Regions from separate parts of the Planococcus sp. SE5232 genome, predicted to be linked through region 3. Evidence: riboswitches for the same ligand, from Rfam matches in the RefSeq annotation. Region 3 holds a riboswitch; each other region holds the start of a gene.
The links. Region 3 has a riboswitch for S-adenosylmethionine ahead of ACRC6Q_RS01835 (sulfite oxidase-like oxidoreductase). Riboswitches for the same ligand answer to the same signal wherever they lie in the genome.
Positions count from the first base shown of each region.

Region 1 (4,212 bases), 330 kb from region 3:
TCTGCACCTGCCTGAAAATAATCCAAGTGAACTTTCTTGATCAATTCCGGGTTTTCCATCAAGACTTTTGCCGACCATAAGCGGTCATTTAAATTGCAGCCGTAATTCTCAAGCTCTGTGGCCATCGCGCCGTCAAGAATGACAATTGGGAAGCGGTTCAAAATTTGTTCGATCGGGTTCACGCTAATTCATCCTTTCCAAATCCAAGCTCTTTTTGCGATTTATTAATTGTTCCGGGTGGCTTTGCCTAAAAATTGCTTTGTTCTTTCCATTTTTGCGTTAGTAAAAAGCTGATCCGCAGTGCCTTCTTCGATGATGACACCGTCTTCCATGAAAATGACACGATCCGAGATTTCACGCGCAAAGTTAAGCTCATGGGTAACGATAAACATCGTTTTGCCTGTGTCTGCCACACTTCTGATTGTCGCCAAAACTTCATCAACCAGCTCTGGGTCCAGAGAAGACGTCGGTTCATCAAACAATAACACTTCCGGATTGAGTGCAAGTGCCCGAGCAATGCCCACCCGTTGCTGCTGGCCACCCGATAGTTGTACCGGATAATGGCTTAGCTTATTCGACAAGCCCACCCGTTCGAGAATTTCCAAGCTCTTCTTTTTCGCTTCGTCTTTCTTCAGTTGCTTGACACTGGTTAACCCGATCATTACATTTTGCAGCACGGTTAAGTTTTTAAACAGATTGTATTGCTGAAAAACCATTCCTGTCGACGTTCTCAAAGCAAAGATATCCGACTTGCTGGCTGATTCAACGTCCACTCGGTTGCCGCCGATTTCCACTATTCCGCTGGTCGGCTGCTCCAGGAAATTGATGCAGCGCAACAGTGTCGACTTGCCTGAGCCGCTTGGTCCCAAAATAGAAACAACCTCGCCTTTATCGACGCTTATATTGATTCCCTTCAGCACATGATGGCTGTCGTAATATTTATGGATATTTTCCAATTTAATCATGAGGCAATCCCTCTTTCATATCTGCGAGCCCGCTTCTCGATTTTCACCAGCAACCGCTCTACTATTATGCAAAGGATCCAGTAGACGATGGATACCGCAATGTATACTTCAAAAAATGCCAAACCGCGGGACCCAAGAATTTTGGCTTGCCCCATAATGTCCACGACGCCAATGATGAAAACCAGCGACGTGTCTTTGATCGTGCTGATGAACATATTTCCCAGGTTCGGGATTGCGACTGCCAACGCCTGCGGGAAAATGATTTGAAGCATCATTTGTGTAGGCTTCATCCCGATTGCTTTTGCAGCTTCAAATTGTCCCCGATCAACCGATTCGATCGCTGACCGGATCGTCTCGGACAAATAAGCGCCCAGATTAATGGAAAAAGCCAGTAGCGCATATACTTCGGGCGGTATACTGTTGACGTCGGCGGACTGAAGCCAGCCATATTCAATCTGTAAATAATAGATGATCTTCGGTATTCCATAAAACACCAAATAGATTTGGACCAGTAAAGGCGTTCCTCTGACAAAAGAGATGTATATCGATGAAACCACACTTAATACCGGAACCTTGTATATTTTGATCAATGCGGTGAAAACCCCGATAACTAAACTCAAAATCAATGAGCCGACAGCTATCCCGATGGTAATCGGGAGCCGTGAAATAATAGCAGGAAAACTTTCGATTAAAAATTGTATATCCAGTAGATTTTCCATTTTCTCTTTCCTTCCACAGACCTATTCAGGGATATATTCTCCGCCAGTCCACTTGATCGACAGGTCCGTTAAGGTACCGTCTTCTTTAAGTTCTTTCAGGATGGGATCGATTAAGGATTTTAATTTTTCGCCCTCTTCTCCATTTTTCAACACAATTCCCATGTCATCATTGACCAAAGGCTGCCCCACAATTTCTACTCCTAAATTGTTTTTTTCCAACACCGCATTCATCATAATCGGATCATTCACGTAGGCATCGACACGGCCATTTTGCACGTCCTGCAAAATTTCCGAAGGGTTTCCACTTTCGCTGTATTTCAACTCAATGGGCGTATCTGCTGTTTCGTTATACTCCTCCAGCAACAGCGTATAAGAATCCCCCGCTAAAGCGCCAACCGCCTTTCCTTCTAAATCCTCTACAGTCCGGATGTCTTCTCTTCCGGTTTTCACCGCAATGACTGTTTCTGCTGCAAAATAAGATTCATCGGTGAACAAGTACTTTTCCTGGCGTTCAGGTGTTTTTGCTACTTGGTCTGCGATTGCCTGAACCTTATTGGATTCGAGTGCAAGAAACATGCTATCCCACGGAACGGCGACAAACTCGAATGTATAGCCATCCAATTTTTCATCGATCGCTTTCACCATCTCGACGTCATACCCTGTCAATTCATTAGTGTCATCCGCAAAAGCAAATGGCGGATAATCATTTTGCGTTCCTACCACAACCACTTGATCGCCCGTTGCACTTGTCGCTTCCTCCGACGAACACCCACTTAACGCCCCGATTACACCCAGTGATAAAAACAGGGATCCCAATACATAATGTTTTCTTTTCATTTTCATGCTCCTTTTTTAGGCAACAAGCCGTAAGTCAATTTGATGGGGAAAGGCAAAAGCCAATTTTTCTTGCTATGTAAGCTAAATGTAAAGACATTACTGCCGGCAAAGGACTAGTTGCTTATCCATACATGGGGTCATCCTTTTTCTTTTGCATATTTCCAAGTCACCGAAAACCTCCTTTTTCTACTTTTCAAGAAAATCATTTTTGCAATCGCCCTTTGGAAACAAAAAAACCTCTTCCAATAGGAAAGAGGTTTCAGCCAAATTCTTATCTCTCAGAATAAAACACTCTGCAGGAATTAGCACCTCTCATAAAAATGATGGTTGCTGGACTTCACAGGGCCTGTCCCTCAGTCTCTCTTGATAAGTTATTTAATTTTTTTTTCATATTAACGATAGTATTTGACATTGGCTCTCATGTCAAATACATTTTTATTCTATTTCGAATTTACTCAAAATTTTTTTGCACAAAATTGGCGTTTATACCCAACGAATGGAGCTCCATTGCAGAGTGTCCACCAGTTTCTGAGTTCCCGTTGAAATAATTCAAGGCGTATAGCGCATAATGGACGATTGACAATCCCTCACATCTTTCATACCATCTAGTAATAATTCACCCTTGCTTTTTTACAGGAGAGCGTCGTTTTAAAACCACTTTACTAGCAAAGAAGATTGGAGCGAGAAAATGACCAAAAAAGCTATTTATGATGTCGCAATAATTGGAGCTGGAACAATGGGAATGGCTGCCGGCGCTTTTTTGGCACAGCAAAACGTGAAAACTGTTTTGATCGATGCCTTTGATCCTCCGCATATCCATGGCAGCCATCATGGCGATACCCGCTTGATCCGCCATGCTTACGGCGAAGGGAGGCAATACGTTACATTAGTAAAACGTGCGCAGCAATTGTGGGAGGAACTGGAGCAGCAAACCGGCTTCAACATCTTTGAAAAAACCGGGGTCGTCGGCCTTGGCCCGCAGGATTCGCCCTTCCTGCAGGAGACAATTGCGGCTGCTCATAAGTATAACCTTCCGTTAGAGATGCTGACCGGCAAGGAAATCAACGAAAGATGGCCGGGATTTTCTGTACCTGACCATTTCATCGGCTGCTTTGAATCAGAATCAGGAATCCTCTACAGCGAGAATGCCATTCGGGCATACAAAAAAATGGCTATTACACACGGAGCACAGCTGGTTGCCCATACACCCGTTCAACACATCGATCTTCACGACGAACAAGGTGTAAAAATCACGACCGAACATATGACGTTTCATGCCAAGAAAGTAATCGTCACGGCGGGAGCGTGGGCAGCCAACCTGTTGCCGGATTTGAAGCTGCCGATCCAGCCGATCCGTAAAGCTGTGGCTTGGTTCGAAGCGCCTTCCAAATTATATGACGCAGTTAACTTTCCAGCTTTTTTTGTAGAAGACCAAGATAAAAAGTTCTATGGTTTCCCCAGTTTGAATGGAGCGGGCCTTAAAATCGGAAGGTCGGATGGCGGACAGCCGATCGACCCGAATCTGCAGACCCAGAACTTTGGAGCACACGAATCAGATGAAGGCGACTTGAGGCAGGGTCTTGAGCTTTACCTCCCCCGTGCAAACGGCAAACTAAAGCAAGGAAAAACATGTTTATATACCCTTTCGGCTGACAATGATTTTATCGTCGATTTCCATCCCGAAGATCCTC
Region 1 covers NZ_JBOGCP010000001.1:58,089-62,300, reverse strand. The annotation lists gene mmuM (homocysteine S-methyltransferase) at 1-182, opposite strand, end outside; gene ACRC6Q_RS00295 (amino acid ABC transporter ATP-binding protein) at 225-965, opposite strand; gene ACRC6Q_RS00290 (amino acid ABC transporter permease) at 962-1,684, opposite strand; gene ACRC6Q_RS00285 (transporter substrate-binding domain-containing protein) at 1,706-2,521, opposite strand; SAM riboswitch class I at 2,790-2,894, opposite strand; gene solA (N-methyl-L-tryptophan oxidase) at 3,210-4,212, shown strand, end outside.
Region 1: it holds a riboswitch for S-adenosylmethionine, as region 3 does, so the genes downstream of both, ACRC6Q_RS00285 (transporter substrate-binding domain-containing protein) here and ACRC6Q_RS01835 (sulfite oxidase-like oxidoreductase) in region 3, are expected to answer to the same signal.

Region 2 (4,212 bases), 140 kb from region 3:
CAATGTCACACCTTGGATGATGCTCGCTTTCGCTTCAGGCAAAAGAACGTCTTTAATGATCATCCATGGGGTTGCACCCACTGCAATCGCTGCTTCGATGACGCCTTTATCAATTTCACGGAGTGAGTTTTCCACAATCCGTGCGAAAAAGGGAATGGCAGCAACCGATAAAGATACACTGGCCGCAATCGGGCCGATTGTTGTTCCTGTGATCAATTTCGTCAACGGGATGAGTGCCACCAATAGAATGATGAATGGAATGGAACGCACGATGTTAACAATAAAGCCGATCACCGCATTGACCGGCCGATTTTCAAGAAACAGGCCGCGGTCTGTAATGAATAATAAGATTCCAAGTGGCAGCCCAACAATCAGCGCGACAGCTAAAGAAATTCCGATCATCGTCAATGTCTGAAAGAAGGCCGTCTGTATTTCTGGCCACAATTCAATAATCCGTCCCCATTCAATGCCCATTCGGAATCACCTCCACAATTGCTGATCTGCTTTCCATATACTTCAATGCGTCCATGACGGCGGTAGAAGTACCTTTCAACTCCATGATGAAAATGCCGAGAGGCTGTTCCTGAATATACTCGATCGCTCCGTGCAAAAAGTTGCCTTTTACCGGGTAATTCTGCAGCATATCGGAAATCACGCCTTCTCCGGCCACGCCGCCTTTAAACAGCACTTTCACCAGTGTGCCTGTAAATTCGCTCAAAATATGCTCTGGTACATTGAACGATACGACACTGGATATGAATTCCTTGGTCAATTCCTTTTGTGGATCTGCAAAAATATCATATACCTGGCCTTCTTCGATGACGCGTCCCCCTTGCATGACGGCCATGCGGTCACAGATTTCCTTGACGACATTCATTTCATGCGTGATGAGGACAATCGTGATATCCAATTTACGGTTGATGTCTTTCAACAAACGCAAAATGGATAAAGTCGTATTCGGGTCAAGGGCGGAGGTAGCTTCATCGCACAGCAGAACGGCCGGATTGTTGGCAAGTGCCCGTGCGATGCCGACGCGTTGTTTTTGCCCGCCGCTCAATTGTGCCGGATAAACATCCCGCTTGTCGGATAAACCGACCATTTCGAGCAGCTCTTCCACCCGCGTTTTAATGTTTTTTGCAGGAGTTCCTGCTGCGCGAAGCGCAAAAGCGATATTGTCGTAAACCGTCTTTTGGCTGATCAGATAAAAATGCTGGAAAATCATGCCGATTTTCAACCGGGCTTTTCTCAGCTGATCTCCGTTCAGTTGGGTTAAATCGTTGCCATCTACCGTCACACTGCCAGAGGTCGGCCGTTCCAGCAGGTTGATGCATCGGATCAGCGAGCTTTTTCCGGCACCTGAATAGCCGACGATCCCGAAAATCTCGCCTTTTCCGATATCCAATGATACATTGTCCACTCCGGTGATTGTGCCATGCTTAGTTGTGTAGGTCTTCGTCAATTTCTCAATCTGTATCATAGCGTCCTCCCGGCAATAAAAAGATGCCTCTTTCATCAAGAAAGAGACATCGAAAATTTTAGTTTCTCGACTTATCTTCCAGAACATTTGCATGTTCCGTTGGATTTGGCACCTTCCCAATCGGGGGTTGCCGGACGTCATAGGGCCTATCCCTCAGTCTCTCTTGATAAGTTTACGTTATTTGATTAAATTTTATGTTACAGGCATTAATTACGAGTGTCAATCTACTTTTTGAATTTTTCGTACAATTTATCGCGGCGGTCTTCAAAAACCGGTATTCGCTTCCGGACTTCTTCCACTTCATCCAAATCGATATCGATATAAGCGACGCCTTCATCTTTTTTCATGTCGAGACGGACTTCTCCCCATGGAGCAATTGCCATCGTGCTTCCCCCAAACTCGTTGTTTGGATCGCTGCCGATGCGGTTTACTGCCACAATAAAGCATTGGTTCTCGATCGCTCGCGCCTGCAGCAGGATGCGCCAATGATCAATTCGTGCCTCCGGCCATTCAGCTGATACAAAAATTAGTTTTGCACCATTCAGTGCCTGCGCGCGAATCCATTCAGGGAAACGGATATCGTAGCAAATGACTCCGCCGTAAACGGTATTTTCCAACTCGAATGTACCCAGTGAATCTCCTTCTTCAAGATGGATATGCTCATCCATCAAGCAAAAGCGATGCGCTTTATCATATTCCGAAATAAGCTCTCCATTTTTGTCGACGACATACATCGTGTTATAGAAACCACCGTTCTTTTTCGTCGAAACAGATCCACCGACAATATTGACCTTGTGTTCTTTCGCAAAACTCTTCAGCAACTCCACGGTCCGGTTCGTGCTGTCTGCAAGTGTATCAAGCTCTGTCAATGCGTATCCCGTATTCCACATTTCGGGCAGGACAATCGTTTCCGCTCCACCTCCGGCCGCTTCCTTCAAATAGTCCATGACCCGCTGATAATTCAGTTCCGGTTCTCCAAAAGCGATATCCATCTGAACGCATGCAATTTTCATATGTTTCTCCTCCACTAGACAAGTTACCTACAACTCTATAAGATTTGGGGTAGATGTGCAATTATTTCGAAAACAAGGAGAATTATATGGAATTTTCAAATCGCCTGCAAAACCTGCCTACACAATTTTTTACTTCATTGGTTGCTAAAACGAGTAAAGCCATCGCCGAAGGACGCGACGTCATCAACCTTGGCCAGGGCAATCCTGACCAGCCGACGCCCGACCATATCATCAAGGCACTGCAAACCGCAGCGGCTGATCCAAAAACACATAAGTATTCCCCTTTTCGCGGCATTTCCGAGCTGCGCCAGGCTGCAGTGGATTTCTACAAACGCGAATACGGCGTGGACATCGACCCTGACCTTGAAGTAGCCATTCTGGCTGGAACAAAAGTCGGGCTTGTCGAATTGCCACTGGCCTTGTTGAATCCACAGGATCTCCTGCTGCTGCCGGACCCTGGCTATCCGGATTACCTGTCCGGGGCTCCACTCGCCGATATCGACTATAAACTGATGCGGCTCAATCCAGAAAATGGCTATTTACCGGATTACGGTGAAGTGCCTGAATCTGTTCGCTCGCAAGCTAAGCTGATGTATTTGAACTACCCGAACAATCCGACAGGCGCAGTGGCCAATAAAGACTTCTTTGATGAGACTGTCGCTTTTGCAAAAGACAACGGCATTGCCGTCGTCCATGATTTCGCTTATGGCGCAGTTGGTTTCGAAGGAAAGAAACCGGTGAGCTTCCTGCAATCCGAAGGGGCCAAAGAAGTCGGCATCGAGATGTATACTTTATCTAAAACGTACAATATGGCCGGCTGGCGCATTGGATTTGCTGTCGGACATTCGAAAATGATCGAAGCCCTGAACCTGATCCAGGACCATCTATTCGCCGGTCTGTTTCCCGCCGTCCAGTTGGCTGCCGCCAAAGCTTTAAGTGCTGATCAGCAATGTGTGGATGACTTAGTGGCTCTCTATGAAAAACGCCGCGATGTCCTGGTCAAGGAATGTTCGCGCATCGGCTGGGAAATCGAAGCGCCTCAAGGCTCTTTTTTCGCCTGGCTGCCGGTTCCAGAAGGCTTTACCAGTGTCGAGTTCGCTGATTTCCTACTTGAAAAAGCGGATATTTCAGTTGCTGCAGGTAGCGGGTTCGGTGCTGGCGGAGAAGGATTTGTCCGCGTTGGATTATTGGTTGATGAAACCCGTATCACCGAAGCGATAAACCGCATTGAAAAATTGAACCTATTTTAACTCAAAAAGACAGCTTCCCTTTTTTCGGGCAGCTGTCTTTTTTGATGCAAGTTGAACAAATAATTTATAACAGAAAAAAATCTACTATGGATATTCCACAAACCAGCTCCGCGTTCCTACGGGCTTGCGCCGAACTAACTCGGGCTAAACGCCCGAGTGGATTTCGGCACATCGCTATCCCGCGGGAGTCTCCGCTGGTTTGTTCCATATCCTGGTTAGTTGTTTAATGACGCTTAGAAGAATGAAAGTCGGTGAAGGGCAAAGATGTTCTCCTTTATCGCTTTGTTGCTTCGTTCGTGAAAAGTGTCCGTCTAAAATACAGGATCCGGTATGAATACGATGAAATGAGTATTCAATCTTGGAATGACATAAATATTCTTTTGTCTACACACTTAGACAGCTGTCTTTTTTCGATTTTGGAGCAATCGAGCATTCTCCATCATTCCACAATCCCGATATGATCGAGCGGAGA
Region 2 covers NZ_JBOGCP010000001.1:528,063-532,274, reverse strand. The annotation lists gene ACRC6Q_RS02495 (methionine ABC transporter permease) at 1-474, opposite strand, end outside; gene ACRC6Q_RS02490 (methionine ABC transporter ATP-binding protein) at 464-1,477, opposite strand; SAM riboswitch class I at 1,546-1,650, opposite strand; gene ACRC6Q_RS02485 (carbon-nitrogen family hydrolase) at 1,702-2,490, opposite strand; gene ACRC6Q_RS02480 (pyridoxal phosphate-dependent aminotransferase) at 2,577-3,740, shown strand; gene lepB (signal peptidase I) at 4,180-4,212, opposite strand, start outside.
Region 2: it holds a riboswitch for S-adenosylmethionine, as region 3 does, so the genes downstream of both, ACRC6Q_RS02490 (methionine ABC transporter ATP-binding protein) here and ACRC6Q_RS01835 (sulfite oxidase-like oxidoreductase) in region 3, are expected to answer to the same signal.

Region 3 (4,212 bases):
GGATTTTAAGCGGCTTCTGCCCTTCCCTGTAAAAATTCCGGCCGTTCAATGAAATTTCCCCTGCATCCGGATGGACAATTCCCGCCAAGCAGTTCAGCAACGTGGTTTTGCCCGAACCGGAAGACCCCACAAGTGCCAGAATTTCCTGCCCCAGTTCAAACTCCATATCCAAGTTAAAATGATCCAATTGCTTTTGAACATCCACTTTAAGCATCTGCTCACTCCCTGCCGATTCGTATTGCGTTTTTTTTGCGCCAGTAGTTGACCCAGGCGATGGCGGCGACTCCAAGCGAGGAAATGATCAGCACCCAAAACAGGGCTTTTTCCATATCGCCTGCTTCATAGGCGAAGTAAATCGCGAGCGGCACCGTTTCCGTAACGCCCGGGATGTAGCCGGCAATCATCAAAGTGGCCCCGAATTCACCGATACCCCGTGCAAACGCCAGGATTAATCCCGCCAGAATACCCGACCAGGCAAGTGGAAATGTGATGGTCCGGAAAATCCGCCATTCGGACACGCCCATCGTCCGCGCCACGTTTTCCCAACGCGGATCCACTTTTTCAAAAGCGGCCAGAACGCTTTGATACATCAGCGGCAAAGACACCACAAAAGACGCAATGGCTGCGCCGATCCAAGTAAAGACGACACGAAATCCAAACCACTGCTCCAAGAGGATGCCGAGTGGACCATTGACGCCGAATAAAACGATCAAGCCGAAGCCGATAACCGTCGGCGGCAAAACCAAAGGCAGCAGAATCAGGGCTTCCACGAAGCTTTTCCCAAAAAAATCACGCCTGTTCATCAAGCGGGCAAGCGCCAGGCTGGCCAGAAATACAAATAATGTGGAAATGACCGCGACTCTCAGCGATAACCAAAGTGGAGACAAATCATATGGCGTCATGGCGCTTTTCCATCTCCCGGCAAAAAGCCGTAGTCCTTAAAAATGGCCTGGCCTGTTGGACCCGTGACAAAATCCAGAAAAGCTGCAGCAGCCTGCTGATTCTCTGACGCGGTTACAACGGCTCCAGGGTAGACGACAGGATCTATCTGTCCGGGCAGCTCGAGCGTCGCTGTTATTTCCCGGGAAATAACGGCATCGGAAGAATAGATGATGCCAAGACCTGCATTCCCGCTTTCTACGTAAGTCACCACTTGCCTTGCGTCTTTGGAATAGATTAGACGCCCTTCAAGCGGCTGCCATAACCCTTGGCTTTCCAATGCCTGCCTTGTATACGCTCCAACCGGCACGCTGTCAGGCTCTCCAACGGCAATGGTTTCTTCTGCATCCATCACTACTTCCTCAAAATCCACCGATTCCGGGAACTCTTCCAAAGAAGCCAGAACCAGCCGATTTTCAGCAAATGGACTGATGCTTGCAGCGTCTATGAGCTGCTGCGATTCGAGCAGGTCCATATCCTTCATGCTGGCCGATAAAAACAAATCTGCAGGTGCCCCTTGCTCGATTTGGCTTCTCAGCTTGCTGGATGATCCGTAATTGAAGGATAAGTCAATATCCGGTTCCACCTGTTGAAATTCCTCTTCCATCTTTTTCATCACTTCCGTCAGGCTTGAGGCTGCCGAAACCAACAGCTCACTGTCGTTGCCAGCCGATGTATTGCTGCAGGCGCTCAGCAGGATGGCTATGCTTATAATAGTTATCATTTTTTTCATTAATAAAGACCCCTTATTCGTTTGAAATGCAGCTCACCGGTTCCGGTAAATTCTCCACGTACCTTCAGTATAACGCCAGCTGAAGAGAAGCTAAATAATTTTGCGAATAATCTTGTAAGAAACAGAGCATTTGAGTAAAATAAAGAGAAACTTCAATCAGTAAAGACTTTTTCACTCTTCACTGATGAAAGCTGAACAAATTCAACAAAAAATTAAATATGCTACATCCTTATCAAGAGAGGCAGAGGGAATGGCCCTACGACGCCCGGCAACCGCCAGTTAACGTAACTGGAATGGTGCCAAATCCAGCAGAAGCACGATGTTCTGAAAGATGAGGAAGAGAATTTCACGAGCAGATAACCACTCTTCCCTTTTTCAGCGGAAGATTTTTTTTATTTTAAGGAGTGATATCTATGAAGTTGAGCAAAGCCGAACGAATCAAAAAAACACGGGTACCCGTAGTGGATCCCGCACTGGCTGAACGCCTGCCACCTGGCCAAGTGCTGACCGAGCGCTTTCCGGTCCTGCACGAAGGCGAAGTGCCGGTCTATGATATGGCCACCTGGACCTTGAAGATCTTTGGCCAGGTCGACAAGGAAGTTACACTGCATTACGACGACTTATTGAAGTTGCCACAAACAACGATTACCCGCGACATCCACTGTGTCACACGCTGGTCCCGCTTCGATAATACATTTACAGGTGTCCGCTTTATCGATCTGATGAAAGAATTGGGCGTAACACCGAAAAGCGGTTATGTGATGCTTCATGGTGACAATGATTACACCACCAATCTTGCCCTGTCCGACCTCGACCGGGAAGATGTGCTGCTTGCCCATTCACTTGACGGCGAACCACTGACAGCCAAACACGGTTATCCGCTGCGCTTCGTGGTGCCTCATCTGTATTTCTGGAAAAGTGTCAAATGGGTCCGCGGCATCGAATTCATCGATGAAAACCAACCTGGCTTCTGGGAGCAGAACGGCTTCCACATGAACGGCGATCCGTTTCAGGAAGAGCGTTTTTCAGGTGAAGATCTGGAGATTCCAGAGGATGAATGGGAGAAAAAGGATTTTGACTGAGTCCAGTTATAGTCTTATGATTCCAGGACAACTGAACTGTCACTTTAAGAGATAATTTGCATCAACTTAAACTTTATTTTGCGTATTATTTTAAAGAACCCAGCAACCTTTTATGCGAAGGTTGTTGGGTTCTTTGAATTATATGTAGAATCTATTGCTGCTTCCGATAATCCCTCAGATGTAAACTCGTTATCTGTAAAATTCATAGCTTATTTCAAAAAATACAATAAGATGGACCCGAGAAAATTAGGCAAAGCTATCAGTAAGACAGTATTTGATAAGTTGAGTGTTTCATCTAATTTTATAATGGCCAAATTCCCGATAACAGGTGCATTAGAGCTAATGAAACCTGTTTTCAAAAAGCCCCCGATTAAGATGCCTACGAGCCCTAGTATTCCAGTCACATTCATAGCAAGTTCGATGTTATTTTGCACAACAAAGAAACTTACTATAAAAATAAAAATTAATAATCCTAAAGATAACCTTTTCATAATATTCTCCTCTTCATATAATTTGCCTGAAAAAATATACCGACCAACAGTTCTGATTTAGGATCTAGCTTATGAAATTTTCTAAAAGCAGAAATTTTTTTCAGAAGTCTCATTCCTAATGTACTAAATAAATACATTTAGTTCATCTTATTTTTTAAGTATTCCGATATCTATTAAAAACCATTATTTTTATTGAATTAATCTTTCTCAAGTATTCGCAAACGATAAATCTGAATATAACTTAATTCATATTAAGTTATATTCAGATCTAGTAATTTTATTAGACTCCCACAGAAGCTATAATGGCGATACTCCATGTAATGAACACAAATGATGTTGTGAGCCAAATTGTATTAACTATTGTTTTCTCATCCCTTTTTACCTTTTTGATTATGGCCACAAGGTTAAGGCAAAAAATAATACTCAAAACTGGGATGAGGTATATACCGATGAATAGAAAAGCACTTTCCATATAATTCACCCCTCAATTTTTTCACTTACTGCACTTTTGTTACATTCAAATACTTAATATTCTTGATACATTACACTCTTCAAATGCTTTGAATTTTAAGTTGTGTAAAGGTAGTTTTTGATTTGTTTCATCTGAGTTTTTAAGGCTCACTTATTCCCATTGCAAATAAAAGTAGAAAGGCGAATATCAATGCAATAAAATTCACTCCACTACCTAAAACCATCCATAACAATTGTTTAGATAATGCTGCAAATAACAGACCAATAACCGAAAGAGTACTTAATACTATTATAGTTAAATAAATATCTCCATCTGGTCCTCTCATTGTAAAGAATGCAACGAGACTAACAACAAACATCAGTAGAGATAACAAACCAAATTTGTTCATTTTATTCCCCCTCCAATTTATTTTTATAAGTCTACTCTACATAAATCATTAATCCAGTTTCTAATATATCACACCAAAATACCCCAATATATTCTGCTTTTTTTATT
Region 3 covers NZ_JBOGCP010000001.1:392,788-396,999, reverse strand. The annotation lists gene ACRC6Q_RS01850 (ATP-binding cassette domain-containing protein) at 1-214, opposite strand, end outside; gene modB (molybdate ABC transporter permease subunit) at 219-902, opposite strand; gene modA (molybdate ABC transporter substrate-binding protein) at 899-1,672, opposite strand; SAM riboswitch class I at 1,899-2,010, shown strand; gene ACRC6Q_RS01835 (sulfite oxidase-like oxidoreductase) at 2,092-2,754, shown strand; gene ACRC6Q_RS01830 (hypothetical protein) at 2,964-3,245, opposite strand; gene ACRC6Q_RS01825 (hypothetical protein) at 3,857-4,105, opposite strand.

Region 4 (4,212 bases), 330 kb from region 3:
AAGGTTTCGCTGTTTCGCTTTCACGGGCAATCGGATCATCAGTCGGATTCAAGCCAGCATCCACTGCAACGCCGTTGTTGATGACCGAACCGGCAACATCTGGCATAGCGCGCGGCGTATGGCCGGATACCATCGGCATAATTTCAATGTTTTTTGGATTCTCGATAATGTCTTCTGCTGTGCCAGTAAGTCCGGCATCTTCAGAGAGCGTGATCAGTCCGGCTTCATCGAGCAATAGAAGGGCACGCCCCATGTTGGTCGCTTCATTCGGCATTGCGATTTGTGAACCTTCGGGAATTTCATCGATGGATTCATATTTATCGGAATATAAGCCCATCGGTGCAATGACGGTAGAACCAATCGGTACGATATCGATGTCGTGCTCTGTAACAAATTCATCGAAATAAGAAATGGTCTGAAAAGCATTCAAGTCGAGTTCGCCTTCGGCAAGCGCCAAGTTTGGTGCCACATAATCAGAGAACGTTTGGATTTCGAGGTCGATGCCTTCTTTTTCGGCTTTTTCGCCAATATAATCCCAGATGGTTGTATCGGAACCGCTGATGCCAAGTGTCACTTTCGTGTTGCCATCGGAACTGCTGTCGTCTCCGCAGGCTGCCAAAAGTAAGCCAGATAGTGAAAGTAATGCTGTCGCTGTAAGTTTTTTCATGAGTAATTCCTCCAGTTTTTTCTATGTTGTTTTTATTTTTTAGTTACGCCGTACCGTTCTTGACAATACATTTCCAAGGGATTGAACACCCTGCACCAGCACGACAAGAATCGCTACGGTAATGAACATGACGAGCGTATCGAAACGCTGATAGCCGTAAGTGATGGCCAAGTCGCCAAGCCCACCGCCTCCGATGGCGCCTGCCATGGCGGATGCACCGATCAAGCCGACCACTGCTATCGTCAATGCGAGAACCAAAGAGCTTAAAGCCTCGGGAATCAGGAAGCGGAAAATGATCTGCATCGGCGTGGCGCCCATCGCCTGAGCCGCTTCGATAACGCCTTTATCAACTTCCAATAAGGAGTTTTCAATCAGCCGTGCAATGTAGGGCCCGGCGTAAAAGACCAGTGGAACGATGGCGGCTGCGGTTCCGATGGACGTACCGACAATCAGGCGGGTCAATGGAATGATGGCAACCATTAAAATGATGAACGGAACCGAGCGGAAAATATTGATGACGATATTCAACACTTTGGAGACCGGTTCATTTTCCAGCAAATGGCCTTTGCGGGTGACCACCAGCAGGATGCCGAGCGGAAAGCCGATCAAAAGGGAAAAGCCGAATGCTGCGCCGGTCATGTAAATGGTTTCCCATAGAGCTTCTATGATTTGTTCGTAGTTAACTGACATAATTATTGACCTCCTCTATGTGGATATCGCTTTCTCGGATGGAGGACAAAGCCAATTCGATTTCACTGGGCTCGCCGGAAAATTCCACGATCAGGTTGCCATACGGGACGCCCTGCAGCTCAGTGATATTGCCGAACAGCACATTCAAGTCAACTTTGAAATCGCGTGATACTCGGGACATGAACGGTTTGCCGACGGAAGTGCCGGTAAACTGGAGGCGGTAGATGGCATTATCGCTTTCGGCTGCCTGAATTTGTGCCAGCAGCGAATCAGGAAGTTCGTCGTTCATGACGGAGCGGACAAACCGTTTGGTGGTTGGTTGCTGCGGATTCGAGAAAATATCGAAGACGCTGCCTTGCTCGATCACTTTCCCTGCTTCAAGCACAGCCACCTTGTCGCAGATTTCCCGGATGACGCCCATTTCGTGAGTGATGAGCAGAATGGTGATGTTGTATTCTTTATTGATTTTGCGAAGCAAGTCCAAAATCGATTTAGTCGTTTGCGGATCAAGTGCCGAAGTCGCTTCGTCGCATAGCAGAACAGATGGGTTAGTAGCGAGCGCCCGGGCAATGCCGATCCGTTGTTTTTGTCCGCCTGACAGCTGATCGGGGTATTTCTGTGCCTGGTCTGCAAGGCCGACAAAGTCGAGCAGGTCGGTTACCTGTTTTTCAATATCTGCTTTTGGTGTCTTAGCAAGCAAGAGCGGCATAGCGACGTTATGGTAAACCGTTTTTGAATTCAGCAAGTTGAAATGCTGGAAAATCATGCCGATATCTTTTCGGGTGGTGCGGATCTCTTTGCTGGATAAAGTGGATATATCTTTTCCTTGAATCAATACGCGTCCTGCAGAAGGACGTTCGAGCAGATTCACGGTGCGGATCAAAGAACTTTTTCCGGCTCCGCTAAAGCCGATGACTCCAAAAATTTCGCCGGTTTCGACGGTCAGTTCAATGCCGTTCAAGGCATGGATTTCCTGTTTTCCTGATTGATAGGTCTTGGCGACGCCTTCGAATTGAATCATGGTGATTGAACCTCCTCATGCTGTAATGGGTCTTATCAAATCGATGGAGTCTCACATTCTCCTGAGATAATGGACAAAAAAGAGCCCCCTTTTTTCTTATCCATAAGAAAAAAGAAGGCTCCAGTTGAAACCATCTAATTCTCATCTTCCAAATGCGTTAACGGCATTTGCAGGAGTTGGCACAGTTTTTGCGGTTAAACAAATCTGCTGCCGAAACGTCTCAGGGCCTGTCCCTCGGTTTCTCTTGATAAGAAAGTGATGTATGCTATTCGATTCGTGATTCTTACTTTATGGTGAAATAACAAAAATGTCAAGAAGAATTATGATATTTATTTCACAATCTTTTACATGAAAGCAATAATTAGTTTAACTCCTTTACTTTACAGGGGTTGATGGCTTCTTCTTAAAGATGGAGGATACTTTGCTCTCGCTTCCATTCTTTATTCGAATAATGTTTTCGCTATGCTTCCATACCGCCATTGCGAATAAAGCCAAGGCTGTCAGCAATGGCCATGGTCCAACAGCAGGACCGAAAGCAATCATAAAATAAACCGCGTAAAGCACTAGTACGCCAATGACCAAATAATCGGTGGCGAGCGAAACGCCGATGAGCAAGAGCAGTCCGACCAGTCCAAGTTTCCAATCGAGGGCCAGCATGACGCCAATTACAGAAGCCGTGCCTTTGCCGCCATTGAAATTCATATAGAACGGAAAGTTATGGCCGAAAATTACGCCGGCACCTGCGATGAATAGCAAAGTCCAGATCATTTCAGAAGAAAGACTGCTGGAATCCAGCAAAAGGCGTAAGCCTGCAACAGCAGCAAAGCCTTTGGAAATATCGATGAAAGCGACAAGCAAACCATATTTCCATCCCAGTACGATGGCTGCATTGGAAGCCCCGGAATTTTTTACACCTTCTTTTTTGACGTTGACCCCTGATAGAGCCTGAGCTGCAAGAGATCCATGAAAACAGCCGATTACATAGCAAATAATAAATAATAGCAACATCCAGATAAACATGCCAATTCCTCCTCTACCTTAAAAGATAACGTTTGAAACAGAACGAGGTTTCAAAATTTTTTGACTAATGGACTTGACAAATCGCGCTGAAATTTTTATACTTCTCAACAAGATGAAAAACCAAATCAAATACTCTTATCAAGAGTGGCGGAGGGATAGGCCCTGCGATGCCCGGCAACCAACAGACGCACATGTCTGGAAAGGTGCTAATTCCTACAGGATCGAACGACTGATTCTGACAGATGAGAGGAGGAAACTCCGTAATTTACGGCCCTCTTCTTAGCGAAGGGGGCTTTTTGCTGCTTTCTTTGACCGTTATGGATCAATAAAAAACAGGGGGAATGGAAAATGACGAATATGAAACCAGAAACTTTATTATTGCACGGGGGACAACAGCCAGATCCGACAACCGGATCCAGAGGGGTACCGGTTTATAAAACAACTTCCTATGTCTTTAAAGATACACAACATGCGCAGGATCTGTTCGGCTTGAAGGATACCGGCAATATCTACTCGCGCATCATGAATCCCACAGTCGATGTATTTGAACAACGGGTGGCATTATTGGAAGGCGGCACTGCTGCGGTTGCACTATCCTCCGGAATGGCGGCTATTGCATTTTCTGTTTTGAATATTGCAGAAGCTGGAGACGAAATCGTAGCGGACAGCAATCTTTATGGCGGTACGTACAATTTATTTGCCAACACATTGCCGCGTTATGGCATCAAGACAATATTTGTCGATGCGACAAACCCTGAAAACTTTAAAGCAGCCATTACAGATAAAACCAAAGCGTTATTTGGCGAAATTATCG
Region 4 covers NZ_JBOGCP010000001.1:719,899-724,110, forward strand. The annotation lists gene ACRC6Q_RS03455 (MetQ/NlpA family ABC transporter substrate-binding protein) at 1-667, opposite strand, end outside; gene ACRC6Q_RS03460 (methionine ABC transporter permease) at 707-1,357, opposite strand; gene ACRC6Q_RS03465 (methionine ABC transporter ATP-binding protein) at 1,347-2,378, opposite strand; SAM riboswitch class I at 2,517-2,632, opposite strand; gene ACRC6Q_RS03470 (glycerol-3-phosphate acyltransferase) at 2,754-3,398, opposite strand; SAM riboswitch class I at 3,531-3,647, shown strand; gene ACRC6Q_RS03475 (O-acetylhomoserine aminocarboxypropyltransferase/cysteine synthase family protein) at 3,747-4,212, shown strand, end outside.
Region 4: it holds a riboswitch for S-adenosylmethionine, as region 3 does, so the genes downstream of both, ACRC6Q_RS03465 (methionine ABC transporter ATP-binding protein) here and ACRC6Q_RS01835 (sulfite oxidase-like oxidoreductase) in region 3, are expected to answer to the same signal.